2 regions of the Desulfofalx alkaliphila DSM 12257 genome follow, and region 2 is predicted to be linked to the other one. Evidence: riboswitches for the same ligand, from Rfam matches in the RefSeq annotation. Region 2 holds a riboswitch; the other holds the start of a gene.
The links. Region 2 has a riboswitch for cyclic di-GMP ahead of BR02_RS0102165 (hypothetical protein). Riboswitches for the same ligand answer to the same signal wherever they lie in the genome.
Positions count from the first base shown of each region.

Region 1 (14,865 bases), on a different contig from region 2:
GGTACCCCGGCGGCGGATTTTCCCAACCAGGTAGACGCCAAGGATAAGGAAAGGCGCAGTTACAGATTAATTGAATTGGGCTGCCGGCTGGCCGAAAATTATGCGGCCAAAGCCCTGGGCAAAACTGTAGAGGTGTTGGCAGAACAAAGGGTCAAAGACAAACCGGATCAATGGGAAGGGTTGACTGATACCTACTTGCGGGTGGAATTTTCTGCGCCCGGAAATATCAAAGGTCGGCTGGTAAAGGTGCTGGTAACCGGTACAAATGAACAAAGATTGTTTGGCAAAATAAATCAATAGCAGCAGGATTTATCAACATTTCGTTGAATACCTGAATATATCTGTATAATGAAAAACATTTAATAAAAAAATAGTATTAAATAAAATCAAGCTAATTACCCAAACCATCATATAACAATTTTACGGTCGTGGGAGGAGGTGCAATATGTCAGACTGCCTTTTTTGTAAAATAATAAACAAGGAAATCCCTGCTGATGTTGTATACGAGGATGAACTTGTACTGGCATTTAAGGACATCAATCCGGTGGCACCTACCCATATATTAATTATCCCTAAAAAACATATTCCTACCTTGGCCGATTTACAACCCGAAGATGCCGAGGTGATGGGACATATAGTGCTCACTGCTAAGGAATTGGCAGCTAAGCAGGGTTTAGATGAAAATGGCTATCGGCTGGTATCGAACTGCAAAGATGATGGCGGACAAACGGTTTTTCACATCCATTTTCACCTAGTGGGTGGCAGATACTTTGCTTGGCCGCCCGGTTAAGGGCTTATTTGACGTTGACTTGGCCTAGCTAATTATGTATAATGTACGAGTGTTCTTTAATAAAGGATGATTTTATGTTTTATAAATGGTACTCTCTGTTTGATGGATTGTCGGAGGGAGGGAAGAGAAGTGGCTGAAGTTAGAGTGGGTAAAAACGAAACACTGGACAGCGCCCTCCGGCGCTTTAAGCGCACCTGCCAAAAGGCTGGGGTTTTAGCTGAAGCTCGCAAACATGAAGCCTATGAAAAACCCAGTGTCAGGCGCAAGAAAAAATCAGAAGCTGCCCGTAAAAATGCAGCTCGTAGGCGGCGTCGTTCATTTTAATATTTAATATAAAAGCCTAAATGTCTGGCACAATAATAAAAAGGTGCCAGGCATTTTTGTTTATACAGGCTCACCGGTGCACACATCTGCGCTTTTGCGCAGCATAAATACCTTAGATCAGGTATAAAAATATGGAAACCAATTAAAATAATGCTAGTGCAAGGGGGAGATAACTTTGCCCGAGTTATTTGTTTGGTTGGCGGTGTTAGCTTTAATATTGGGTGTGCTTTCGCTGCTGGTAGAGATATTGGTATTTCCCGGTTTCGGTGTGGCGGGCATGACCGGTGTACTGCTGTTAGTTTGGGGTGTGGTACTTCTCTCCACTGATATAGTACAGTCGGTACAGAGCCTGGTCATTGGCTTACTTATCACCATAGCCCTAATAATGTGGATTATCAGGTTCGGCCACAAACGAAAGTTTTGGCATAAACTGGCCCTGGGGGATCGGCAAGACCAGTCATACTCCTCTGCCAGGCAGGGGCTTAAAGATTTGCTGGGCAAGGAAGGTAAAGCCCTTACAAAATTGCGCCCGGCCGGGGCGGCAGAAATTGATGGCCAGCGAATAGACGTGGTTACCGAAGGCAGTTTCGTAGAACAGGGCACCCCATTGGTGGTAACCAAGGTGGAGGGCATGCGGGTGATTGTGAGGCCGGTTAGACCGCCGGCAGAATAATAAGACAAGAGATCCCTAGGAGGTGGAGTTTTTTGGTGGAAATTTTAGCTATCTTGATAGTATTTGGCTTGATATTTACTGTCATCACAATTATATTTAGTTTTATTCCGGTGGGCCTGTGGATATCGGCACTGGCTGCAGGGGTTAGGGTGGGCCTTATTACCTTGGTGGGTATGCGCCTAAGAAGAGTGCCGCCGGCTAAAATAATGAATCCCTTGGTAAAAGCCTATAAGGCCGGCCTTGATGTTACGGTAAACCAGTTAGAGGCCCACTACTTGGCCGGCGGTAATGTTGACCGGGTGGTAAATGCACTAATTGCCGCAGAGCGGGCCAACATAGACCTGCCCTTTGAACGGGCCGCTGCCATTGATTTGGCAGGCCGTGACGTGTTTGAAGCGGTGCAAATGAGTGTTAACCCCAAGGTAATAGAGACCCCCAATGTGTCGGCGGTGGCCAAGGACGGTATTGAAGTAAAGGTGGTGGCCCGGGTTACCGTGCGGGCCAATATTGATCGTTTGGTGGGCGGTGCCGGGGAAGATACCGTGCTGGCCCGTGTGGGTGAAGGTGTGGTATCCACAGTGGGCGGAATGGCAAATCACAAGGAAGTGCTGGAAAACCCCGATGCCATTTCCCATACGGTACTTAATAAAGGGCTGGATGCAGGTACTGCCTTTGAAATATTATCCATTGATATAGCTGATGTGGATGTGGGCCGTAATATCGGTGCCACCTTGCAAACTGACCAGGCTGAAGCCGACAAAAAGATTGCCCAGGCAAAGGCTGAAGAACGCCGGGCCATGGCGGTGGCAAAAGAGCAAGAGATGGTGGCCCTGGTGGAAGAGATGCGTGCTAAGGTTGTGGAAGCTGAGGCCCAGGTACCGCTGGCGCTGTCTGAGGCACTGCGCGAAGGAAAGCTTGGGGTAATGGATTATTATCATATGAAGAACATCATTGCTGACACAGAGATGCGTGACAGTTTTGGCCGCATGACAGAAAGCAGCTCAGAAAAGAGTAACCCCCATGACCCGGCCAAGGGATTAGGACCGGACGTAAGTGAGTAGGTGATAAATTGAGCGTAAGATTTGATTGGGATATTTTATTGGAGAAGGTTGAGCCAAAACCAGGGCAGCCAGAGACTGCCAATGTGCCGCCGCCAACCCAAAGGGAGGCGGTAATAGAGCGACAATCGGCACCGGAGCAAAATGAGACAGAGGAAAAGCCGGAGCATAAACCTATACCAAGGGTATCTGTGGCAGCTCCCAAAAGGCAAATTGATATACTGCGGGGCAAAATTACCCCGGAGTTAATTGTAAACGGCTTTATCATGTCCGAGGTGTTGGGCCCTCCCGGCGGCCTTGGTAAAGGCAGGTATGGGCGCTATTATAAAAGCAAATATTAGTAATTTTTTCCCTTCCTAAAGCATAGTGTTATGCCGAGGAGGGGATTTTTTTATGGCCTGGCAAGACTTTAGGAAGCGCATCAAAAGGCAGGTGTCAGACTTTTTGGAAATTCCCAGCGATGTAATGCTGGACTTGCCCAAGATTGTACTGGTGGGAGACTTGCAAGTTTTTATTGAAAACCACCGCGGTATTGTAGAATACACTTCCGAAGTGGTGAGGGTAATTGTGGGTGAAGGTGAAATTTGTATAAACGGAAAGAATTTGACCATTAGAAACATAATGGCTGACGAAATTATTGTAGAAGGCAAAATAATGAATATAAATTTAAACAACTAGCTATTTGATGGGGGGTGGGTGTAAAATGTTTCTTTTTAGATTGATGTCCTATTTGTTCGGACATGTTTCTTTGGTGGTCAACGGTAAGATGCTGGAAAAATTCATTAATATGGCATCCAGCCGGGGCATTTACCTTTGGGATATAACCAGGATAAGTGCCGACAAGGTGTTGGTTAAAGTAAGGCTTTCTGGGGTTAAGCCCCTGAGGCACATTGCCCGGGAAACCCAGTCTAGGTTTAAAATTACATCCCGGGAAGGCATACCTTTCTTAATAGACCGCATGAAAAAACGTAAAATGCTGGTGCTAGGTGCATTTGTTTTTCTGCTGGTGTTGTACATGCTGTCTTCCTTTGTGTGGTTTATAGAGGTTGACGGCAATGATAAGATAGCTAAAAAGGAAGTGTTGCTGGCTGCCAAGCAGGGGGGCTTGACCCCGGGGGTAATTAAGTGGAATGTGGATACGGCCATGGTAGAGCGGGCCATAAAAGACCAACTGCCCACCGTTGCCTGGACAGGGGTGTATATTAAAGGCACCAAGGCAACAATAGAGGTGGTGGAGAAAAAAATGCCGGAAGGTGCTGATGCCGGCCCTGCCCACCTTGTGGCTAAGAAACCGGGGCTGGTGAAAGATATATTGGTGTTGGAAGGCCAAGCTGCCGTGGAGGAAGGAGATACTGTGGCGGAAGGCCAAATACTTATATCAGGGGAAATTTTACCTGAAGTTAACCCTGATTTGCCATCCCCCCTCGGTTTAGATGAAGCCCCCCTGCCAATGGAAATGCCCCGCTATGTACAGGCTAAAGGTATGGTAAAGGCCAGGGTGTGGTATGAAGGATATGGTGAAGGACAAATGTTAGAGGTTGGGGTAAAGCCCTCCGGCCGTCGAGTGGAACGGGTTTGTATGAAAATTGCAGGGAAGGAAATAATTTTAAAAGGCCCCAAGACTATTCCCTTTACTGAATATGACATGCAAGAAGAAGTTTTAAGTATGCCTTCTTGGAGGAATATTTCGGTGCCCGTCGAAATTAACAAAGTACAATACTTGGAAATGCTGGAGTACCGCCAAGAGCGCACCCGGGCAGAGGCCCACCGGCTGGCTGAGCAAAATGCTTTGGCAGCAATAAAAGAACAGTTGCCGGACCATGCCAGAGTAATGGAACAGCGGGTGGAACGCATTGAAACAGGGCAGCAAGAGAATTTAGTGCGGGTAAGAGTGTTTGTAGAGGCACTGGAGGATATTGGGATAAGTAGGCCCTTTCAGCCTTAACACCCAACACAGGGAGGTAAATATCCATATTGGAACAGAATTCGGAAGCTAGAATTACACTTAATGACCTTAGATCCACTGCTGAGATATTTGGCCGACATGATGAGAATTTGGTACATATAGAAAATTTGTTGGACGTCAAGGTAGTGGCCAGGGGCGGGCAGTTGGTTATTATTGGTTCTCACCATTCAGTTCGTGAAGCCGAGCAGGTAATTAAGCAATTGGAGGCTTACTCTGCCGCCGGCAACCATATTACCTTACATGAAATTAATTATGCTGTGCGGGCGGTGCGTTCGGGCAGCAAAGAGACTTTAAATGACTTGGCCCGGGATGTGGTGGTGGTCACCTCCAGGGGCAAGCAGGTTAAACCTAAAACCCAGGGTCAAAAACGATATATTGATGCCATAAGAAAACATGACATTGTATTTGGCATTGGCCCTGCCGGCACAGGTAAAACTTATCTGGCGGTGGCCCTTGCCATTGCCGCCCTAAGAAATAAAAGTGTTTCACGGTTGATTTTAACCCGGCCCGCTGTGGAAGCCGGCGAAAAACTCGGATTTCTGCCGGGGGATTTGCAAGAAAAGGTAGATCCCTACTTACGCCCTTTATACGACGGGTTATATGATGTGTTGGGCATGGAAGTAACGCAAAAGTACCTGGAAAGGAATATTATTGAAATAGCACCCCTGGCTTACATGCGGGGGCGTACCTTGGACGATTCGTTTATTATTTTAGACGAGGCTCAAAACACCACTCCGGAACAGATGAAAATGTTTCTTACTCGTCTGGGTTTTGGTTCTAAGGCGGTAATTACCGGTGACATTACCCAGGTAGACCTGCCCAGAGGTCAGCGTTCGGGGTTAATTGATGCTGAGAGAAAACTGAGCGATGTAAAAGGTTTGGTATTTCATCATATGGCGGGTGCGGATATTGTAAGGCACCCTATAGTGCAAGAGATTATTAAAGCTTATGACCTGGCCGAGCAGGCGAAAGCTGATAGGGAGTGAAACGATGATTCCCTTGGGCAAGTTTGGTAAGACTGTGATGCAGGGGCTGACTTTAATAGTTAAGCACCACAGGATACGCCGGGGAAGCGCCATTATATTTTTTCTAACCATCTTTACCTTATTGCTTTATGTTGACTTTTTTCCTAACAAAGTCAATCTGCATCCGGGAGATGTGGCCCCATACGAAATTAGGGCTCCCCGCAGTGCTGAATATGTGGATCCTGTTAAAACAGATGAGTTAAAACAACAGGCCATGGAAGCGGTGGATGACGTTTACACCGTTGACCCTCAAGTGGTTATGGCAGTAGAGAGTGACATTGACGACTTGGCAGGTCAAGTAACTCAAATTCAGCTTAATGATGAGTTAACTATAGATGATAAAGTAAACAAATTACAGGCAGCAATACCCTTTGAACTGCACAGTCAGGTCCTGGGTGATTTGGCCACCGGTTCACCCAGTGATGTAAGATTGGTGCATGAAAGCATTACCACACTGATTATTGATAGAATGCGGTCGGGTGTCACTCCGCAGCAGTTGGATGATGTGAAGGCTGAACTTACCGCCCGGGTGCCGGGCTATGGTTTTAGCCGCAGTTATCAACAATATGCGGTGGGTCTGGTGCAGCACTTCACAGAGGCCAATAGGTTTTATAACGCTTTACAAACGGAGGCTATTCGAGCCCAGGCCGCTGAGGCAGTGGAACCTGTTAAGGTGGAGATTAAGGCCCAGCAAAGAATTGTTGCTCCGGGAGATATTGTAACCCAGCAGCAAATCTTGGCACTACAGGCCTTGGGATTATTGCAACCCAGGCACCCGTGGATAACCCTATTGGGTATGGCCTTGTTAGTTGCTGCCATGATGGCCTCAGTCTTATTTTACCTGCGCCAGCAAAACCGCGACATTTACAACAATATAAACCACTTATATCTGCTGGGTTTAGTGGCCGTGATTGTGCTGGCGGTATCTAAAATGCTGGTGGCAATAGAGGTGGCCCGTTGGCCGCAATTTGGCGAGCTTTTCGGCTACCTGGCCCCTGTTGCCGCTGCCGGAATGCTGATAGCGATACTGTTGGAATCCAGGCTGGCGGTACTGATGGTGGCAGTGATGAGTTTGTTTATCGGGATTATGACCGGAGGGCAATTGAACTTTACCCTGGTGGCCTTTTTGGGGGGTATTACCGGAGTTTACAGTGTTTCTAAACTAAGCCAACGGGGAGAACTGGCCACTGCAGGTTTAATTACCGGTGTGGCTGTGATGCTGTCAATATTTATTGTCGGCCTGGTGGATGAGACCCATTGGCAGTTGTTGCTGCTGTCCGGTGTAGTATTGGGCTTGCTGAACGGCTTGCTGTCTTCGGTGTTGACCAACGGGGCACTGCCATATTTAGAGTCCACCTTTGGCATCACCTCTTCGGTTAAACTACTGGAGTTAGCCAACCCCAGCAACCCGCTGCTGCGGCAGCTGCTTACGGAAGCGCCGGGCACCTACCACCACAGTATAATGGTGGGCAACTTGGCAGAGGCGGCCACTGAGGCGGTGGGGGGCGACCATCTGCTGGTGCGGGTGGGGGCCTTGTATCACGATATTGGTAAGATTAAAAGGCCCTACTTTTTTATAGAAAACCAAATGGCAGCAGATAACCCCCACGATAAAATTGCACCGACACTGTCCACCCTGATTTTAACCTCCCATGTGAAGGACGGTGCTGATTTAGCCAGGGAGCATAAGCTTCCCCAGAGGGTAATAGATATCATAGAACAGCACCACGGCAATGGTTTGGTGAAATTCTTTTACCACAAGGCCATGGAAGGGGAACGTCCCGACACGGTCAATGAAGAGGATTTCCGCTACGATGCCCCCAGACCCCGGTCCAGGGAGGCTGCCATTGTAATGTTGGCTGACTCGGTGGAGGCGGCAGTGCGGGCCATGAAGGACCCGTCTTCCGGGCAAGTGGAAGGTTTAGTGAGGAAATTAATTAAAGATAAACTGATGGACGGTCAGCTGGATAAGTGCGATTTGACCTTAAAGGACTTGGATACCATAGCCAATGCTTTCCTGCGGGTCTTGTCCGGCATTTTCCACAGCCGGATAGAATACCCCGATATGCAGAAGGAAATGGAAAGGAGAAAATCAAGCCGTGGCGGTTCTCGTAAGTAAGTATCCTGAAAATGTTCAGGTACAGCAAGATTGGGGAGAGTTAGTGGAAAAGGTTGTAAATAAGGCGCTGGCATTACACCAAAGCAGCGGCAGTGAAGTGAGTGTGGTGTTTGTAAATGACCAATACATTCAACAGTTAAACAGCCGTTACCGGGAGGTGGACAAGCCCACCGATGTATTATCCTTTGCCATGGATGAAGGGGAAGAGATGCCGATGATAGAAGGGGTGGCCCATGTGCTGGGTGACATATTCATTTCGGTGGATACCGCCCTGCGCCAGGCCAAAGAGTACAACCACAGCCCCGAACGGGAAATTGCCTTTTTAGCCATACACGGCACATTGCATTTGCTGGGCTATAGCCACCAAGGCGAAGAAGACACAAAAAAAATGCGTGAGCAAGAAGAAGCGGTACTGGCAGAGCTAGGTCTTTTTCACACCCGCCCGAATTTATAAAGAAGGTAGATTTGTATATGTTGAAGCGGTTTGCCGGCAGCCTGGGCTGGGCTCTGCAGGGTATTGCTTATGCTTTGAAAACTCAGCCGCACATGCGATTTCACCTGCTTGCCACACTGGGGGTGGCTGCGGCGGGAATTTGGTTTAATATTTCCTTAAATCATTGGCTGTACGTCAGCTTTGCGGTGGCCCTGGTGTGGGTGACAGAATTAATTAACACTGCCATTGAATCGGTGGTGGATTTACAGACCACAGAATACCACCCCCTGGCCAAAGCGGCAAAGGATGTGGCCGCAGGCGCGGTGCTGGTGGCAGCAATAAATTCGTTAATAGTGGCGGCGGTGGTGTTTTTACCTTATTTAAGGCAGTAGACAACTGCGGGCTGGGTGTTGTTTTATATATTCCAAAGGTGGGAGTGAGACCGATGGCCGGAACAGGTGAAAAAATGATTGATGTACAGGGATCGGTGTATCCTCTGGAAAAGTTGATTAACGTGGCCAGGGCAGCAATGAACAGGGCCTATGCACCCTATTCAAACTTTCCGGTTGGGGCGGCACTTATTACCAAGGAAGGCAATGTTTACAACGGATGCAATGTGGAGAACGTTTCCTATGGGTTAACCTGCTGTGCCGAACGGGTGGCCATTTTTAAAGCGGTGGCAGACGGTTTTAAAGATTTTAAGGCCTTGGCAGTGATAGCCAACACCGAACAGCCCTGCAGTCCCTGCGGGGCTTGCCGGCAGGTAATGATCGAATTTGCACCGCATATGGAAGTATACATGGTCAATAAGGATGGCCATTATATAAAGACAACAGCCGGTGAATTACTGCCGGCACAGTTTGACAAAGACCTGTTGCAGGGTTAGGGGGGATATTTTGACATTTAAGTCAGGTTTTGTTGCCCTGGTGGGCCGCACCAACGTGGGCAAATCGACCTTGATGAACCAGGTAATTGGGCAAAAAATAGCAATTATGTCCGATAAAGCCCAAACCACCAGACACAAAATTCATTCGGTATTGCACCGGGAAAATGCCCAGGTGGTTTTTCTAGACACGCCTGGCATCCACAAACCTAAACACCGGCTAGGTGAGCACCTGGTAGACCTGGCCTTGGGCACTCTTAAAGAGGTAGACGTGGTGCTGTTTATGACCGAAGCCTCATCTGTACCGGGAAGCGGTGATAAATATATCCTAAAACAAATGGAGGGGTTAAAAACACCGGTATTTTTGGTGTTAAACAAAATAGATTTAATTAGTAAGGCCGAACTGCTGCCGGCAATAGATCAGTATAGGGGACTCTACCCCTTTACTGAAGTCATTCCGGTATCGGCACTAAAGGGAGAAAACACTGACCTGCTGGTTGAGGTCTTGCTGAAGTACCTGCCCGAAGGCCCCCGCTACTATCCCGAAGGAGTAATTACCGACCGGCCGGAGAGTTTTATCATGGCTGAATTAATTAGAGAAAAGGTGCTACACTTAACCAGTGAAGAGATTCCCCACTCGGTGACGGTGGCCATTGACCATCTGGAGGAACGGCCTAATAACCTGGTGGCGGTGCAAGCAACCATATACACCGAACGTGAATCGCAAAAGGGTATTTTAATAGGTAAAGGGGGTAGTATGTTGAAAAAGGTGGGCCAGCAGGCCCGGCAAGAAATAGAAAAACTGCTTGGCTCCCGGGTTTATTTACAACTGTGGGTAAAGGTAAAAAAGGATTGGCGCAATCGCCCCCAACACCTTAAGAACTTTGGTTATTATAACGAGTAAAAGATAAACCCTGCCACATTTAGGCAGGGCTGTTCTGTTTATCGGTTGTTTTGTGGTTATAATACCCTTTACATACATAGCAACAAATTGCAACTTATGCTAGTATAAAGCATATACATAATAAACAGAAATAACCTACAAACACCAATATTAAAAGTGTGGTGATTGGCTTGGATGAATATAACCTCGTTATTGTAATGGAAACCAGACTGTACATTCATTTTAACCTGATAGTCAATAACGTACTCACCAACACCCAGTATCCCATCTGTATGAAAAAAGATGAGTTTGATCAGTTTTATAAAGTTCTATTTAAAGGTTCCAGGGGCAAATGTATTAGAACCTATTCCCAGTTTCCCCCTGCACAATTCTATAAATAGTTGCGGATATGGCCATAGCCAAGCCGCATTCTACCGGTCCTGTCCCCAACGATTTACCAAATCGTTGGGGATATTTAACAGGTCCATTACCCTTCCGGTAAAATGCAGCACCGACTGCTGCAGACTATTGGGCTGCTGGTAAAAGGCCACCAGGGGGGGCATGATGGTTACACCCAGACGAGCCAGTTTGAGCATGTTTTCCAGGTGAATGGCAGACAGGGGCGTTTCCCTGGTTACCAGTATCAAGCGGCGCTGTTCTTTAAGAGTGACGTCAGCGGCCCTGGTTATTAAATTGTCTGCATTACCGTTGGCGATGGATGCAAGGGTTTTCATGCTGCAGGGGCAAATAACCATGCCCCGGTGCAGAAATGAACCGCTGGATATGGCTGCGGCCAGGTCATTTTCCTGATAGTATTTATCGGCCATGGCAGCAACCTGATGGGGACTGATACCCACTTCCAGCTCAATGGTACGTGCGGCCCATTGGCTGATGATCAAGTGAGTTTCTACCTCAAGGCGCTGTAATTGTTCCAGCAATGTAACCCCATATATCACCCCGCTTGCTCCGGTAATGGCTACCACTATGCGGTTAGGTTTAGATACAGTCATTATAATCACCTGCGATAAATAAACATTGCTGTATATTTTACCCTAATTTTATATTTTAGCATAGTATTTATGGTAAAATATACCGGAGGGGGTGTTTGATTGTTGGATGTAAATATTGGCGGTATTTTTATTACTCTAGTAGTTGCCGTTGTGGTCTTACTCATTTTATCCGGTTTGCTCGTGTATTTGTGGAATATTACCATGCCGGATGTGTTTGGCATTAAAGAAATCAACTATTGGCAGGCTTTTAGGCTCATGCTTATTTCGTCCATACTATTGGGCGGTATCGGCGGTAGCATTAATTTTTAAACTAAGTTAATTTGGTTTGTGTTTGACAGACAAGGCCCTGGCAAAATGTCAGGGTCTTTTTGTATTGAAGGCCTAATAAAATATTTTGACATGATTTTTTATTTTTTACCCCAGGTCAATGTTGAAATGCTTAAGTTTATTGAGCCGGATCCCTATGCCCTCAAAAAATCATTGTGTATTTTGTAGCAAAAAATAATTATATTGATAATAAAGTAACAAGATTCCTATGAATTGGTTACAAATTTTTACATATCAATTGGTACTTTTGATGTATAATTTAGCACGTAGTCAGCCATTTAAAATTTTAAAATAATAGGGGACAATGAGACACACCTTATATTTGGGCACCTGAGGTGTGTTGAGTCAGTGGTGCAACCGACCTGATTCTCTTATGGAGTCAGGTTATCTTTTTTTAGAATTGGATTGTATGTAGGTGTATTAGCCAATGAGTACTTTAACCGATATTCAAGAAAGATCTGATGGGCTAAGGTGTACCCCGGAGATTATGGGTGGCTGGAGGGCCATGGTTATTTTTAGGTTTATTTCATGGTTTTTAACCTCTGTTTTTTACCTGTTCAATCCGGGCAATTCATTATTTAGTATTAAACTGCTGGTAATAATCTCTTTACTGGCCTTTGGGTTAATCATTTCTTACCTATATGAATATAACAAAGATACAGACATTGATAAAATGCAGCTGGTTGTTATTGAAACACTGGGTATCGCTTTGTTTTTGATACCAACGGGCGGATTGAGCAGTCCATTTATATGGTATGCTTTAAATCCAATTTTCATGACAGCCTTATTACTGCCCAATGCATACTACTGGATTACCGTGGTGATTTTTTTAGCTTCATCATCGCTGACGAGTATCTACTTTAGTGGCATCGGTATATTTGAGCTGTGGAAAGAAAATCAGTGGTTGCTACTGGTGTTTTTATTACTAATTACAGTTTCATATCTCTTTGCACAATTAATCAAACATTTGGCCGATGCCTATAACCAATTATCCACTGCATACAACCAATCTGAACAGTTACTAAAACACAACTCCAATTTATACCAAGCCTTAGAGTCAGTATCTGCCGGTTCAGAACCCAGTCATTTGGCAGAAGTGTTGGCAGCATATGCACGAAAGCTCAGTGGTGCCCAAGCCACCATGTGCTGTTTGATGAATAACGGTAATCGACCCCAATGGCTAATATCAGACCCTGATAATATTTTAGAGGAACATATTAACAGTAGGCAAATTGACATCATCTGGGATAGGTTGAATTATGGCCAAGAAAAAACATATACCTTTCCTTTAGATGACGGAGATACAAAGGGGCAATTGGTATGTGTTCCTTTACAATCATTGGATGAAAGATTTGGCTTTTTAGCTTATGTGGTTCCAAGGGGTATCAACAAGGGTGACTTAAATAGAGCCATTATCTTTCTTGCGGAGTTAGGGGCCATTGTTATGGAAAGGCAGAAGGCAGATGAATTATCTGCCCGTCTGATGGTGATAGAGGAACAAAACAGAATTGCCAACGAAATACATGATGGGGTATCCCAATACCTATTTAGTATTGTCTATGCATTGCACAGTCTTGCCAAAAAGGAGGGTTCACTGCAAGAAGATGAAATTAAAGAACAGCTTGAGCTAATTGGCAGTACCGCCAGTAAAGCCGCAAGGGAACTGAGGAGTTCAATTTATCGCATCAGTCCCCGCCGCCGGGGTGAGCAGGTATTTGTAGCAAACTTATCTTCTTATTTGGAGGGACTGGCTCAATTAAATAAGGTAAAGGTAGATTTTCAAACAGAGGGATTAGAAGATACAATCAGTCCTGCCTTGCGCAAAGCCCTTTATCGTGTGGTGCGTGAAGCAACATCTAACGCCATCAGACATGGCAAGTGCCGTACAATTAAGGTTAATCTGCAAATGGAACCATCCAAAGTAAAATTAGAGATAGCCGATGACGGCGGTGGTTTTGATGTAGACAAGCTGACAAAGCCGGGACTGGGATTAGCAAATATGAACAGTCTAATTAAATCTTTTAATGGACGTTTTAGTATCAAAAGCAACCTTGGTGAAGGAACCCGGATAAGCTGTGTTATCCCGGATAATTAGAAATTATACCCACGGGAGGTTCAGATAATGAAAGTGCTTGTGGTGGATGATCATCCACTGGTTTGGGAAGGTATTAAGTCTGTACTAAAGGATGAGGATGACATGGAGGCGGTGGGTTGGGCTAACAGTGGGCGGCAGGCTGAGCAAATGCTTAGTAAAATACAACCCGACGTGGCCTTGGTGGATCTTCGCCTGCCCGGGGAATACGGGATTAATATCATTAAAAAACTGCGCCCCTTAGCTCCTAAATGCCGTTTTATCATTTTAACCACCTTTGCGGATCACCAGGATATTAAGCAAGCCATGGAATGCCGTGTGAATGGCTATATTTTAAAAGAAGCCTTACCCCAGGAGATGATTACCGCTCTGCGCCTGGTTCATGGTGGCAGACCTTATTACGACCCCCTAGTTATGGAGCTAATGGTGCAAAAACAAAATAAGCAGGAAAGGCTCTTGTCGGACCTTACAGAAAGGGAAACAGAGGTGCTTAAAGCCATAACTGACGGGCTAAGTAACAAAGAAATTGCTGATAAGCTGTTTGTTTCCGAAAACACAGTTAAAAAGCATGTGAGCAACATTCTTTCCAAGTTAGGCCTAAAGGACCGCACTAAAGCGGCGGTTTTTGCAGCATCTTGCGGGATGGCTAATCATGACCCCCATGCTGTCTTATTAAGTTAATATAAATTGATTTAAGGGTGGGTTGCTAATGAAAACAAGGAAGCGTAAAAAGTCTTCTTTGGGATTGCGGGTAATATTAATTGGTTCCTTAGCTCTTGTAAACTTTACCGGAATAACTTATGCCAGCTGGAATAACGGCTTAAACCATAATTACACAGTTGCCACCGGCTACATTGATCCAAAGTTTAGTCAGCATTATGAACTTAATCATTGCGGAGATTATGAATATTTAAATGTCAATATTAAGGACGAAAAAATTATTATAAGCGGTAAGGTATATCCTAATTATAGTGCAACTATAAATTATGGTATTAAGAATGAAGGCACCCTTCCGGTAATACTTGATGGAGAATCACTGGTTCTTAAAAATGGTGACGCAATTAATTTAGAGATAGACAATAGCCATTCTAAAGTAATTACATCTGAGGAACCGTTAACTATTAATAACCAAATATCCATTGAGGCCAAAGAAGAGGGCGGTTTTCAGTCTGAAATTAAGCTGCCATATACACAGTGGAACAAATAACCCTTTATAAGCTTTTGCCATGGTCTATACTTCGGTGCATTAGTGTTATTGTGTAAATAAGGTTAGGGGAGATTT
Region 1 covers NZ_JONT01000001.1:146,947-161,811, forward strand. Annotated here, with positions in the region: gene mtaB (tRNA (N(6)-L-threonylcarbamoyladenosine(37)-C(2))-methylthiotransferase MtaB) at 1-300, shown strand, start outside; gene BR02_RS0100740 (histidine triad nucleotide-binding protein) at 446-790, shown strand; gene rpsU (30S ribosomal protein S21) at 920-1,114, shown strand; gene BR02_RS0100750 (NfeD family protein) at 1,290-1,787, shown strand; gene floA (flotillin-like protein FloA) at 1,820-2,848, shown strand; gene BR02_RS0100760 (hypothetical protein) at 2,857-3,186, shown strand; gene yqfC (sporulation protein YqfC) at 3,239-3,523, shown strand; gene yqfD (sporulation protein YqfD) at 3,549-4,790, shown strand; gene BR02_RS0100775 (PhoH family protein) at 4,820-5,797, shown strand; gene BR02_RS0100780 (HD family phosphohydrolase) at 5,802-7,955, shown strand; gene ybeY (rRNA maturation RNase YbeY) at 7,936-8,409, shown strand; gene BR02_RS0100790 (diacylglycerol kinase family protein) at 8,427-8,780, shown strand; gene cdd (cytidine deaminase) at 8,834-9,274, shown strand; gene era (GTPase Era) at 9,285-10,175, shown strand; gene BR02_RS15575 (hypothetical protein) at 10,373-10,555, shown strand; gene BR02_RS0100810 (UbiX family flavin prenyltransferase) at 10,586-11,164, opposite strand; gene BR02_RS0100815 (hypothetical protein) at 11,264-11,473, shown strand; cyclic di-GMP riboswitch class II at 11,780-11,863, shown strand; gene BR02_RS14620 (sensor histidine kinase) at 11,919-13,586, shown strand; gene BR02_RS0100830 (response regulator) at 13,614-14,264, shown strand; gene BR02_RS0100835 (hypothetical protein) at 14,293-14,790, shown strand.
Region 1: it holds a riboswitch for cyclic di-GMP, as region 2 does, so the genes downstream of both, BR02_RS14620 (sensor histidine kinase) here and BR02_RS0102165 (hypothetical protein) in region 2, are expected to answer to the same signal.

Region 2 (14,865 bases):
GCCATGGCCCTTGGTAAAGTGCGTGAGAATAAACCACTGCACCCCCAGCAGGCACCGGTTGTCCAAAGCTCACTGGTGGTTGGAGGGGGCATTGCGGGCCTCACCGCTGCCCTTTCACTTGCTGACCAGGGCTATGGTGTCTATCTGTTAGAAAGGCAGCCCCGGTTAGGGGGCATGGTGCAGCGGCTTCCTTTATATAATAAAATCCTTGAGGATAAGATAGCGGCGGTGACGGAACACCCCAACATTACTGTCTATATGGATGCTCAACTAAGGGAGTGTGCCGGCAGAATAGGCAGTTTTACATCCACCGTACAAACAGCAGGCGGTCAAGTGCAGCTGCAGCACGGCACAGTGATTATTGCCACCGGCCATGAACCTGCGGAGGTGGACCGGTATCTGTACGGCAAGGATCGGCGGGTAATTACCCGGCTGGAAATGGAAGACCGTTTAAATAAAAAAGAACTTGAAGATATAGATAAGGTGGTTTTCATTCAATGTGTCGGTTCCCGGGAGAAGGGCAGGGAGTACTGCAGCCGCACCTGCTGTAACCAAACGGTGCGCCAGGCACTGGAAATAAAAAACCTACGCCCCCATACATCGGTGTTTGTCTTGTACCGGGATATGCGCACTTACGGATTTGCCGAAGGCGATTACCTAAAGGCCCGGGAGCAGGGGGTAATATTCATTAATTATGCACCGGAACAGCCGCCCAGGGTGCAGAGCAGTGATAGCCACCTGACGGTGGATATTTATGACCCCGTGGGCCAGGTGCAGTTAACACTGGCGGCAGAACTCTTGGTGCTGGCCAACGGTGTGGAAGCTGCAAAGGATTTGCACAAGCTGGCCGGTCTGTTTAAGCTTCCATTAAACGAGGACCGTTTCTTTGTGGAAACCCATGCCAAGCTATCGCCCTTGGATGTGCCCAGGCCGGGTATATTTATTTGCGGTGGCGCCCATTCACCCCAACATGTGGCTGAAACCATAGCCCAGGCCCAAGGGGCGGCGGCCAGGGCGGCGGCGGTGCTGTCTAAGCCCCACCTCTTGGCCGGCGGTTCGGTGGCCCGGGTGATAGCAGAAAAATGTGCCGCCTGTTTAACCTGTGTAAGGGTGTGCCCCTTTAGTATCCCAATCATTGGCGCTGACAACACTGCAGAAATAAATGGGGTGCAATGTCAGGGCTGCGGCACCTGTGCCGGGGCCTGTCCCAACGGAGCCATAGTGCTGGAACATTATCATACCAACCAGTTAACAGAAAAGGTGAAGGCCATGTTTGGCTTAGGAGGTGGCAGAGCATGAGCGACTTTAAACCGAAAATCATAGCCTTTTGCTGCTACTATTGCGCCTATGCTGCCGCCGATGTGGCCGGATCGCTGCGGCTACAGTATGCGCCGGAAGTAAGACTAATAGAAATGCCCTGCTCCGGGCGAGTGGACCCGGTGATATTGCTGAAGGCCTTTGAGGAAGGGGCCGACGGCGTATATGTGGCCGGCTGTTTAGAGGGAGATTGCCACTTCTTAAAGGGCAATCTGCGGGCCAAAAAACGGGTGCAATATGTGCAAGAAAAACTTGCCGAACTGGGAATAGAGCCGGAGCGGTTGGCCATGTATAACTTGAGCGGCGCCCAGGGTAATGTCTTTGCCCGGGTGGCCGATGAATTTACCCAAAGGATAAAACAATTGGGGCCCAGCCCCATCAGGGGGTGTGGTAGATGATTATTGCGGAGCAAAAGCCGATAAGCGAAGTGGCTGCCTTTATCGACAAATTTGATAGGGTGCTCTTGGTGGGCTGTGGGGGATGTGCCAGTGTATGCCTGGCCGGGGGCGAAGCCGAGGCAGAAATGCTGGCCACCGGGCTGCGTATTTTACGCAAAAAACAAGGGGGCAGCTTAGAAACCCTTGTCACCACCGTCACCCGCCAGTGCGACCCTGAGTTTATTGAAAAACTTTCAGATACTGTGGACACTGTGGATGCAGTGATATCTTTAGGTTGCGGAGTGGGCGTACAATTTTTGGCCGAGCGCTTTACCGATAAATTGGTGCTGCCGGCCCTAAACACCGCCTTTGCCGGCGGTACCGTCAGCCCGGGCCTGTGGGAAGAGCGCTGCAGCCTGTGCGGCCAATGTATGCTGCACCTCACCGGAGGAATTTGCCCAATAAGCAGATGTGCTAAAAGCATACAAAACGGCCCCTGTGGCGGTTCGCAGTTGGGCAAGTGTGAAATTCACCCTGATACCCCCTGTGCCTGGCAGCTGATATATGATCGTTTGGTAAAACTAAACCGGCTGGACTTAATGTTAGAATACCGCCCGGCCAAGGATTGGTCCCATGAGCGTTCCGGTGGCCCCAGACGGATGGTGAGGGAGGATGCACAGCTATGAAAAGCGGAAGTAAACTAGAACAGGTACTCACCGGGGGCCGGTTTGCGGTGACTGCAGAAATAGGCCCACCCAAACATGCCAATGCTGAGGGCATTATTAAACACGGCAAGGTGCTTAAGGACTATATTCATGCTGCCAATATCACCGATAACCAAACGGCCATTGCCCGGCTATCCAGCATTGCCGCCGGTGTGCACCTGCACAACTGTGGCTTGGAACCGGTAATTCAGGTAACCTGCCGGGATAGAAATCGCCTGGCCATACAGAGTGATTTGCTGGGGGCATATAGTTTAGGTCTGCGCAACGTCTTGTGCTTATCCGGAGACCACCAAAAATTTGGCAATCATCCCCAAAGTAAAAACGTTTTTGATATTGATTCCATTCAACTGCTAGATATGGTGCGGGGCATGCGGGATGGTAAAAAGTTTCAGTGTGGGGAGGAAATTAAGCAGCATCATCCAAAATTTTTTATCGGTGCCGCTGCCAACCCCTTTGCCGACCCCTTTGAGTTTCGGGTGCTGCGACTGGAAAAGAAAATCAATGCCGGAGCCGACTTTATTCAAACCCAGTGCATCTTTGACATGGAGCGCTTTGAAAAATTTATGGCCATGGTACGCCAACGGGGACTGCACAAAAAAACCTATATCTTAGCAGGGGTTACCCCGTTAAAATCTGCCCGGGCGGCAAAATTCATGCAGCAGCGGGTGGCAGGGATGCTTGTTCCCGATGAAATAATTGAACGGATGGAAAGGGCCGAAGACCAAAGGGCTGAAGGGATAAAAATATGCGTAGAGCAAATTAAACATTTGAAAAAGATAGAGGGTGTGGCCGGAGTACACATTATGGCCATCGCCTGGGAGGAAGTCGTGCCTGAAATAGTAGAAAAAGCGCTGTAACAAAGTACCCCTGTTGAGCAATAATAACAGGGGTTTTAAACTTATCTGTTTATGGGGTGAAGCTGATGAAAATAGTAATAGCACCTGATTCTTTTAAAGAAAGTTTAACGGCATGGGAAGCTGCCGCCGCCATGGAAAGGGGTTTTCGGGAGGAGCTGCCCGCTGCCGAAATTGTAAAGGTACCGATGGCAGATGGCGGTGAAGGCACGGTGCAATCACTGGTGGATGCCACCGGTGGTAAAATTCTTAAAAAAGTAGTTACCGGCCCCTTGGGGCAACCGGTGGAAGCCTTTTACGGCATATTGGGAAGCGGCAAAACAGCGGTGATAGAAATGGCTGCAGCCTCCGGCTTGCACCTGGTACCGGCGGCAAGGCGCAACCCGCTGGTTACCACCACCTGGGGCACCGGGGAATTGATTTTGGCGGCTTTAGACGAGGGAGTAGAACACATCATCATCGGCATCGGGGGCAGTGCCACCAACGACGGCGGTGCCGGGATGGCCCAAGCCCTGGGGGTAAAGCTGTTAAACCATGGGGGAAGTGACATCGCTTATGGCGGCGGGGCACTGGCTGAACTAAGCTCCATTGATATGTCGGTTTTAGATAAGCGCCTAAAGAAGGTAAAACTGGAAGTGGCCTGTGATGTGGACAACCCCTTGGTGGGTCCCAATGGTGCTTCGGCGGTTTACGGTCCCCAAAAGGGTGCCACTGCTGACATGGTAAACACACTGGATCAAAACCTGACTAACTACGCCAATGTAATAGAAAAACAATTGGGTAAAGAGGTGAAAAACCTTCCCGGTGCCGGCGCTGCAGGGGGACTGGGGGCCGGGCTGGTGGCTTTTTTTAACGCCGAGCTTAAAAGAGGGGTGGAAATTGTTATTGCTGCCACCAACCTAGAAGAAGATGTAAAAGACGCTGCCCTGGTTGTCACCGGGGAAGGTGCCATAAACAAGCAAACAATTCAAGGCAAAGTCCCCGTGGGGGTGGCTAAGGTGGCTAAAAAATATAAGATTCCGGTAATAGCTATTGCCGGTCTGCTGGCCGAAGACAGCCCTGTGGTGCACCGGCACGGCATAGATGCTATCTTTAGTTGTATAAATACTGTTTGCAGCTTAGAAGAGGCTTTGGCCAATGCAGAAGAAAATATCTACCGCTGTGCCAAAAACGTTGCCGCGGTCTGGAAAATGGGCAAAAGCTTTTAGAATTTGTTTTTACCTATAAAAAAAGCGACAGGGGCAAGACCCTGTCGCAAGCCTGCAAGTGCTTTTAATAATCCCCACCTTTTAAATTCTTACCTATCATATAACCCATATAGCCTACACCCATAATTCCTATCAGGTGAGAAACCCAAAAACCTGTTTTAGGGTAAGCCCAGGTGGTGCCTTCCAGTGGATAATTATCTTCCTGTTTGCGGTTCAAAAACAATTTTTCAACCCCCCTTTTTAATATGTAGTTTTTGAAAGAGGGAACAAAAGTAAACATGTAATATCAAGCAATTATATTTTTTTAACCATTGGGCAGGTATCATCATCTTTGTTTACTTTTACCAGCGGTTTAAAACCTAGTTGATGCCAAAAAGGAAGAGTGTTGTGATCCCAGTCTTCCGGATCTATTGTGGCATCAACAGACATAAATTGGCAACCCAGGGATTTGAGTTCATTTTCCAGCATGTAATAAACCTTTGTTGCCAGGCCTTTATGTCTCAACTGCCGGGGAATTTGATAATAGGTAATGTTACCTTGTTTTTGAAAACGGTTATTTACTTTAATATCGAAAATTAGCAAAAAAACATCTTCGGAATAGTGATCGCTGTTTTTGCTGCTGGTGATAAAAATGCTATTGGGAAATAAAATGTGACGTGCTAAGTGCAGTTTGATATTTAGTGTTTTTTCTGCAAAATGAAGCACCTTTTTTTGTACTGACAGCGGGATGTCACATGGCACCTTAGACCCTTCTTTCTGCTAATTTACATAAATGCTTCTACTAACAACGATTATTCCCTTCTTTAATTAATACGACAAAAAAACTAGAAATGTAACAATTACCAATTAATTGGCATATTAATACAAAAATGGAATAAAGGGGGGATTAATTATATGGATAATGCCCAATGGCTGATGGAGTTTAAAAAACAATATGAAGATAATCAAGGAAAATGGAAAGGTGGCAAGCCAATGAAAGAGAAAAAGGAAAACTATGGAAAGGCACTGGAGCATTGTAGAAAGAAATTTAAAGAGTGCGCCAAGTATGGTAAAGATGCCGATAAGTGTCGGGAGTACTATAAAAAAAGATATATGTACTACAAAGGCAAGTTAGAGCAAGGCAAAGGTGGCCCTGTAAAGGATGGGCCGGTTAAGGATGGCCCGCCGAAAAAGGATGCAGCTAAGCTACCCCCGAAGAAAGAAAAGCCAAAATGCTCACCCTCTAAACCAAGTAAAAAGCGCTGTCCTAAGGCTGAACGTTGTTTGTTAAAAACTCTCATAAATTTATGTCAAAAACAACAAAAACATAGCTGCTAGCTAATTAGGGGTGCAGGGGTGGACCTTATGGTTCACCCCTGAAACGATGACCCAGGTGAACCCCTTGCCGGAGAGTAAAGGCCTTAGCAAGGAAAAATTTCATCCGCAAGGTAATTTTTGCTTGAAATAATTAAAAATAGTTGTGATTATTAAACACTTACATTATTTAGTCTTTAAGTTATTCAAGAAATAACCAAAAAGCATTTACAAATATTATAAATACATGTAAAATTATATAAACGTATTGGCAAAAATATTATTTTGAAAATCCGGGCAAAGCGATCGAAAGGTCGTGACGCAAAGCTATGGGCCTAAGGCTATAATGCTATGGTTGCCAGGTTGCTTAAATAAGGTGACGTCTCTTTTCGCAGAGAGAAGATTTGTGACGTTTATTTGGCGACCTGTTTTTTATGTAATTTAACTAGGTCGCCTTTTATTTTATCTAAACATTTTCTGGTATAAAACAAGACTAAAATTTTACCGGTGTCCAAGTTGGACTAGCGTAAGCCAAGCTATTATCATGTTTGCGTTCAGGAGGTGAAAAACATGTCTCGCTATACCAGTAAAGATATACAAAAAATTGATGAACTCATACAAAGGGAATACGGCAAAAAAACTGCCTATACAGTGGCATGCCTGGCGGGCAGCAAATACAGTGCCTACCTTGTCAGGACCAGGGCCCATAAAATGGGATTTAAGGCTTTGAAAAAGAATGTGGAGTGGTCAAGTCAAGACATAGAGTATATAACCAAGAATCATCGGAAGCATTCGATGATGCACATGGCAAATTATTTAGACGTAGAAATTGGCTCCATAAAGTCTTTGCTGCTTTCATTGGGACTGGAGGTAAAGAAGGAGGTAGCGTCCGGAAAAGAAAGACGCTCCTTAAGAATGGCACTGGGTGGGGCTGTGGATGAAATAGATTACCTCCTGGGTTCAAGGTGGGATTTCCGTTAGTCTGTCCATTGGCTGAAATACAAACCCAGCGGCACAACCGGCTAAAAAATCTTTGGTTGGGCCGCTCTTAGGTTTATGACCGGTAAAGACCGTGTGCACCTTTTATTTAATCTTCTACCAAATTATGTTTAATGGCAAAAAGTGCTGCCTGGGTGCGGTCGTTAACCCCTATTTTTTGAAAAATATTGGTGAGGTGGTTCTTCACAGTCTTTTCGCTTATATAAAGCACATTGGCAATATCTTTGTTGGCCAGGCCTTTGGCCACCTGATGCAGCACATCCAGTTCCCGGTCAGTTAAGCCGTAATGACGATGTTGTTGATCCCGCTGGTTTGCCAGGCGGTTAAACTCTTGAAATACCTTGGTTGTGAGGGAAGGGGGAATAAAGGATTGCCCGGCTGCTACACCCCGAATGGTCTTAACTAAGTCGTCGGGGCTGACATCCTTTAACACATAGCCTGAAATACCACAGCGAATTAACTCAAACAAATATTCCTCTTGATCGTGTATGGTCAGCGCTATAATGCCTATATGGGGTTTTTCTTTTTTAATTACTCTGGTGGCCTCAATGCCATTTACATTGGGCATGTTTATATCCATTAAAATAATATCCACATCGATGTTCCGGGCCAGCTCAATGGCCTGGGCACCGTCTGCCGCTTCTCCTACCATTTTGAGATCCGGTTCCATAGAAATTATTTTTGCCAGCCCTTCTCTCATCAATATGTGGTCATCTGCTATTATAAACTTAATTACTTTCTTGTTCTTAGCCATCACATCCATTAATATCCTCCTCCCGGGCTCTTATATGGGTACAAACAAACTTATCTCTGTGCCCTGACCAGGGGCAGACTTAATATTTAACTTACCCTTTAACAATTGAATGCGCTCTCGCATACCGACCAAACCAAAGGCTTCATCTCTTTTTTCAGCCAGTATTCTTTCTTTATCAAAACCTTTGCCGTCATCCCTAATTAAAAGGCTGACTTTCTTAGACAAAAATTCTATTTTAATTACCGCTGTTTTAGCACCGGAGTGTTTTTTAATATTGGTTAATGACTCTTGTATTACCCTGAAAAGGGCCACTTCCAGCCAATTGTCTAACCGCCTTTCCCGGCCGAATACTGCCAATTCCACATATATACCATACTGTTCATTATACTGCTCTATGTATCTTTTTAAGGCAGGTATAAGTCCTAAATCGTCCAGGACCATGGGACGAAGATCAAAAATAATCTTTCTTACATCTTGTAAGTTGTTGCGTACCAAGTCTATTAAACTACATAATTCATGCTGCACCTGGGAGGGGTTTTGCTCCAGTAACTTAAGGCAAAACTCTGCCCGCATTACAATGTTGGCCATGCTTTGGGCCGGACCGTCGTGGATTTCCCGGGCTACCCGTTTGCGCTCTTCCTCTTGGGCTCTAATAATAGATAAGCCCAGTTCCTGTATTTGCTGGATGTCACCTATTTTTGCGCTTAGGTCTTCTAGGTCGTTTGTTAAAAACTTTAAGGCAACACCGATGTTAGAAATCAATTCCTCGGTACGAAGTACGGCCCTTTCTAACATTTTTAACTGCTGTTCTAAATTATCCCGCTGCTGGCGCAATAATATTTCTTTCTCACGCTGGGCATAGAGCTCGTCTTTTACCCTGTCTGCCCTTTCATAGCATTCCCTAAGCTTATCTTCGCCATAAAGATGAAAGTTTTGACTTACTTCAGCCAGCTTGTATCTGGCCTTTTCAAATTTTTTTTGTAGTTCATCCACCTTAATAATAATTTCGGTGGTTTCCTCTTGCACCTTTAACAACTCTATCTTAACCCGGTGGTAATCTTTACGGGCGTCTTCACCGATTTGATATATCTGTTCTTTACTGTTTTCCACTGCCCTAATGGCCTTTTTTATTACCTCGTCCAGTTGCTTAAGATCTAACATATTTTGTTCACCCTTATTTTTGCATAATACAGCCGGCGACTAACTAAGTATTCTATCGTTTTCTACAAAGTCCTGCCGTTATACCGTTTGCATACTTGTTAATAAAGTTAATTTATTAAAGATTAAAAAAACCGGTTACCAAGACCGGCACCGGTGACCCTGCTACTTTGGTCGTAGTCTTTTTGTGGGCCAAGAATGCTATTTTACTTTCAAAAACACAATAAAATACCAGGGCAGCTTGCCCTGGTATTTGTTAGTTTTATTGACAGGAATTTACCCCACCGATAGCGAAAGCTAATATATAACCTATGATACACCACTGTTTAATTGGTTCATCAGCTGTGGAAAGTTTTTAAATGCATCGGTTTCGTACTCTTCAATGCGGCCCTTATCACACAAGTCAGCAAATTTACCGTCTATAGGCAGTACAGCCAGCATAGGCAGATTTAACTTATCAGCCGATTCTCCGTGACCTTTACCAAATATTTGCGACTCTTCTTTACAGTGGGGACATACGAAGTAGCTCATATTTTCCACCATACCCAGTATTGGTACCGGAGGTTCTATAAGTTCTACCATGCGTACCGCCTTACGCACCACCATGGAGGCCAAATCCTGTGGAGAAGTAACAATTACCAGTGCGTTTAATGGAATTTGTTGCATTACAGTCAGTGGTACATCGCCTGTGCCCGGTGGTAAATCCAGCAGCAAGTAATCCAGTTTACCCCATTCTACATCGGTCCAAAATTGTTTAACTGCACCGGCGATAATAGGTCCGCGCCAGATAACAGGATCATCTTCGTTTTCTAAAAGCAGATTTAATGACATAATTTTAATGCCCAGCAAACTGCTTTTGGGTGGCTCAAAGCCAATGCCTGTACCTTTGCCGGGCCTTTCAACAACACCGAACATTTTGGGGATGCTGGGGCCTGTGATGTCGGCATCCAAAATGCCCACCTTATAGCCTTGTTTAGCAAGGCTCACTGCCAACAAAGAGGTAACCGATGACTTACCTACTCCGCCCTTGCCGCTCATGACGGCAATGATGTTTTTGACCATGGTAGAATCGTTGGCAGCTAACTTTTGCGGTGCGGAACAACTGTCAGGGTTTGAACTGCAGGTTCCCGATTGATTGTCTTTGCATGTGGAACAACTGTTACTCATTGTGTGCTTCCTCCCATCTCAAATGAACATTGTTTCATAACCATAATATTACTGCTTGCATTTAATGTCAATATATTTATTAAGATTAATTGGCTGCTATATTTGATGGTTAGACCGGAGCATTTGGGAGGCATTTTTATGCTAAAGCGGCCTGGGACAGGGAATAAGGGTGAACTGTTGATGTAAACCTGTGTTAATATGTTAAAACGGACTTAAGACCTGTGGACAAATTAACCTTAGGTGCCATAAAATATATAAGGTTAACTTAAGGGGGACGGTGACATCATGAAAGTTAAAAACAGCAAAGCGGTAAAAAAATACCGGGGCGGCAATATCACTGCCGCATTTGGAGCGGAACTACTGGTGCATGGAACCACCGGTATACCAAACCTCCTTTTAAAGTATTATAAAAAGATGGATCTTAGTGACAGCGAAATGATGCTCTTGATTAACCTAATTAGGTTTCGTACCAATGAACAAAATCTTTACCCCACAGTGGAGGAATTGGGCCAATGGGTAAACGGCGGGGCAGAAAAGGCAGCCTACTTACTGGAAAGGTTATTAGAAAAGGAGATAGTGGCAATTACCCAATATTATGACTATGGTATGGATGCAGTGGTGGACGGGCTGGACTTTGAACCGCTGTATGAAAAATTATCTGAGCTTTGGGCCTGTGACAAGGTGCAAGAAATTGAGCAAACCGAAAATTTATTAGATAAATCAACCCGGAACAGCAAGGTGATTTCGGAAGATGTGCCAAGCTCGACCCTTGATGAGGGACAAGTACTGAACATTTGTACCGTCTTTGAACGGGAGTTTGCCCGACCGCTGTCGCCAATAGAAGTGGATCGTATTCGTCAGTGGGTAAATGAGACCGACAGTGTAATTATTATGGAAGCACTGCGGCGGGCGGTGTTAATGGGCAAAAATAACTTCCGCTACATAGATGCCATAATTATGGAGTGGCGCAAAAATAATCTGCGTACCCTGCAAGATATTGCTAGGTATGATGAGGAGTTTCAGCAGCGTCGGGCCAGCCGGGGGACAGTGGATTTTAAAAGGCAGCAAAAAAGCACCGGGTCGCCCCAGGGAATGGACGAACGCAAAAAAATGTTTGATTCTTTGCTAATGAGTTAACTAAGGCGGTGTTCTTTATATGGCAGAATGTGAGTTATGTGGCGGCAGAGGTTTGATCATAAAAAAAGGAGTGGCTACCAGGTGCCCCTGTATGAAAAAAAAGGCCTTTAAGGCTGTTTACCGGCGCTCTGGCTTGACACCCTTGATGCAGCAGTGTACCTTTGAAAATTTTAATTTTCAATATTATGCCGAAGATAAGTTTGATGAAGTAAAGGGCTACAGCTATGCCCAAACAGCCCGCCTAACTTACAATGCAGCCAAGGAATTTACCGAGCGTTTTTTAAAGGATCCCCATACCGAGGGGTTAATGTTTACAGGACCGGTGGGCAGTGGTAAAACATATTTGGCCTGTTGTATTGCTAACGAGGTTATACAAAAGGGCAGCAGGGCCCTATTTGTGGTGGTACCCGATTGGCTCGATCAAATACGGTCTACCTATTCGCCCCAAGGGGCCCGGGAAGTAAATGAGCAAACCCTGATTGATGAGGCCCGTGAGGTACCGCTTTTGATTTTGGATGACCTGGGAGTACACAATTATACCCAGTGGACTGTTAATAAGCTGTATTCCCTTATCAATTATCGCCTTAACCATTGCTTGGCGACCATTGTCACCACCAATTTAACGGCTTTGGAACTTTCAGAGCATTTGGGTGAACGAACAACTTCTCGGCTGTTTCAAATCTGCAAGGCTTATCGTTTGCTGGTGGACAAGAATATAAGGTATGTGAATTATTTAAGAACCCCCTAATTGCAGGGGGTTTTTTATTTTTATGGTATAAATTTCCTGAATATGGACATACTTATCATGACAAAATATGCACGAGCCAGAAAGGAGGAAAAAATGAACATAAAAATCCGTTTGCTCGCCGTTACATTGGCAACTGCCATGGTACTTTTATTAGTGCTCAGTGGGGTGGCGATGGCAGGTGAGGATACGGTGCCGCCAGAAATTCAGATTGCCCTTGAAGAGCCGTCTGAATCTGGTAACCTTTACGTGGTACAGCAAGGAGATACGCTATATGCAATTAGCAGAAACCATAATATTACAGTGGGCACATTGATGAGGCACAATGGTTTGAAAACCACTACCATTTGGCCGGGACAAAAATTATACCTGCCCCACAGTGACCAAGCAAAGGTGGCAGAGGTGCTATCCCGCAGTAATTACAATGTCACCAGGGATGATATTATGCTGATGGCACGTTTGATACATGCCGAAGCCCGCGGGGAAAGTTTTATGGGTAAGGTAGCGGTGGGGGCGGTGATATTAAACCGCATTGATAGCCCACTTTTTCCAAATACAATTCGCGATGTGATAATGGAAAAAACATCGCATGTTTACCAATTTAGCCCGGTGGGAGATGGGTCAATTAATTTAGAACCGTGCGAGAAGTCAATTGAAGCGGCACTGGAAGCTTTAAGCGGCGTAGACCCCACAGGCGGCGCACTGTTCTTTTATAACCCAGAAGCCACCACAGACCAATGGATTCGTTCATTGCCTGTGGTAACGCGAATTGGCAATCACTTGTTTGCATCCACCCGGGCGTAAAGGGTATGGCTCGTTGTAAACGGCGGACTTTGTCCGCCTTTTTAGTTTGTGCAGTAATTTGCTTAATTATTGGTAATAATTTTAATAGCTAAATATTTCTAAAGGGGTGAGCCGGTGAAAAATAAATGGCATCTTATCTTGCTGATATTTTTATCTTTCTTAATGCTGACAGGATGCAGCCTAAAGGGCTTGCCTGACCCACAGGTACCCGAGGCCTCAAGGGTGCTGGACTCCTCCGGGCAGTTAGTCACCACCATAGGGGAGCAAAACCGTATTCCTGTTAATTTAGAAGATGTATCACCCCATATGAGCCAGGCCCTGTTGGCAATAGAAGATACCCGGTTCTACAATCATAAGGGAATAGATGTGATGGGACTGGCCCGGGCGGCATATGTGAATTTGCGCGCCCGGAAAGTTGTAGAAGGTGGGAGCACCATCACCCAGCAGCTGGCTAAAAACTTATACCTTACCCATGATCGTACAGTGGTACGCAAACTGAAAGAAATGTACTATGCCATACAACTGGAGCGGCATTATACTAAAGATGAGATATTAAATCAGTATCTAAACGCCGTTTACTTTGGGCAGGGGGCTTACGGTGTAGAAGCGGCAGCGAGGATTTACTTTCAGAAAAAGGCCTCAGAGTTGACATTGGCCGAAAGTGCCATGTTGGCCGGTTTTGTTAGGGGGCCGGGCATTTATCCTGAACCGGGCAACTTTGATCTTGCCAAGGAAAGGCAGGCCCTTGTGCTGCAGCGAATGGCGGAGGTGGGATATATTTCAGACACCGAAAGGGAGCAAGCGGCAGATGAAATTATTGAATTAGCTGTGGCACCATTGGCTACCCGCCGGGCAGCATATTTTGTGGCTGAAATTATTGAAGAGCTGGGAAGCATTCTGCCTGGCGGTAAAGAAGCCATATACACCCAGGGCTTGCAAATAGAAACCACCTTGGATTTAAAAATGCAGTTGGCTGCTGAACAGGCTGTGGCTGAAATACTGGAAGACAGAGACGATGAACTGCAGGCAGCCCTGGTGGCCATAAACCCAGAAAACGGACATATAACTGCCATGGTGGGTGGCAGAAATTACGGAGAATCACAGTTTAACCGGGCCTTGGCTAAGCGACAACCGGGCTCTGCCTTTAAACCATTTGTTTATGCCACTGCCCTAGAGCAGGGATTAACGGCGGCAAACACTTACTTTTGCAAACCCACAGAAATACCTCAACCGGTGGGTGAACCATATCGTCCATCGGATTATGGGGAAAAATATCACTACAGGTCTTTCACCCTTAAAGAAGCCTTAAAGATATCCGATAATGTGGTGGCAGTGCAGGTGAACAATCAGGTGGGGCCCAGGGCGGTGGCAGATCTGGCAAGGCGTTTGGGCATACAGAGCAAACTGGACCCGGTGCATTCTTTGGCCCTGGGTACTTCAGAGGTATCCCCTTTAGAGATGGCCTCAGCCTTTGGGGTCTTTGCCAATGGAGGCATTGCCGCTAAGCCAATTTACTTCACCAGGGTGATGGACAGGGACGGCCAAGAGTTGATCAGCAGGCGCACTGAACTTAGCAGGGTGATGGATGAGCGTCATTCCTATATTATTACCGATATGATGAAAAGCGTATTTGAGCCGGGGGGCACTGCAGAACATTTGTCTAGGATAATAAACCGTCCGGCAGCGGGCAAAACGGGCACCACAGATAACTATAACGATGCCTGGTTTGTGGGTTATACCCCCCAGGTTACGGCAGCGGTTTATGTGGGTTACGATGTTGGTAACCAGGAGGAAGGGGGTACCAGACCGGTGGGTACGGGCAGCGCGGTGGCAGGTCCTATCTGGGCCAGTTTTATTAGCAATGCCTTGAGCGATGAAACTCCCGAGGATTTTACAGTTCCGTCGGGCATTGTTTTCCGGGAAGTAAGTGCAAGGGACGGTTTACTGCCATCCCCGGCCACCGCCGATACTATAGAAGTGGCCTTTATAGAGGGAACAGAGCCGGTGATAACTTCCACCGGAGACAGACGCAGGCCTGGGCCGGGGCAGTCTCTTAGGGAGCCGGACCGATTTGGAGAGGATGAGGATGAAGACGAAGGAGATGAGTTAGATTTAGAAAGGCAGCGATTTACTTTTCCCTGGAATACTTTGTTACGGGGCAGGAAATACAACTTTTTAAATGGAAATTAAATAGTATTCCTTAAATTAATTACACGGCCCACCGATGGCGGCATTACAGGGGGTTAGAGAGTTGTCAAGGGACCTATCTCTTCTGCTGGCAAAAAAGTTTAATCTTAATGAAGAACAAGGGCAAATTTTAGTCACCC
Region 2 covers NZ_JONT01000002.1:67,652-82,516, forward strand. Annotated here, with positions in the region: gene BR02_RS0102125 (FAD-dependent oxidoreductase) at 1-1,299, shown strand, start outside; gene BR02_RS0102130 (hydrogenase iron-sulfur subunit) at 1,296-1,715, shown strand; gene BR02_RS0102135 (methylenetetrahydrofolate reductase C-terminal domain-containing protein) at 1,712-2,380, shown strand; gene BR02_RS0102140 (methylenetetrahydrofolate reductase) at 2,377-3,276, shown strand; gene BR02_RS0102145 (glycerate kinase) at 3,342-4,481, shown strand; gene BR02_RS15375 (hypothetical protein) at 4,546-4,698, opposite strand; gene BR02_RS0102155 (GNAT family protein) at 4,776-5,222, opposite strand; gene BR02_RS0102160 (hypothetical protein) at 5,376-5,798, shown strand; cyclic di-GMP riboswitch class I at 6,061-6,145, shown strand; gene BR02_RS0102165 (hypothetical protein) at 6,345-6,755, shown strand; gene BR02_RS0102170 (response regulator) at 6,862-7,536, opposite strand; gene BR02_RS0102175 (sensor histidine kinase) at 7,558-8,688, opposite strand; gene BR02_RS0102180 (Mrp/NBP35 family ATP-binding protein) at 8,995-9,852, opposite strand; gene BR02_RS0102185 (DnaD domain-containing protein) at 10,138-10,989, shown strand; gene BR02_RS0102190 (ATP-binding protein) at 11,009-11,737, shown strand; gene BR02_RS0102195 (cell wall hydrolase) at 11,831-12,538, shown strand; gene BR02_RS0102200 (transglycosylase domain-containing protein) at 12,653-14,728, shown strand; gene BR02_RS0102205 (hypothetical protein) at 14,790-14,865, shown strand, end outside.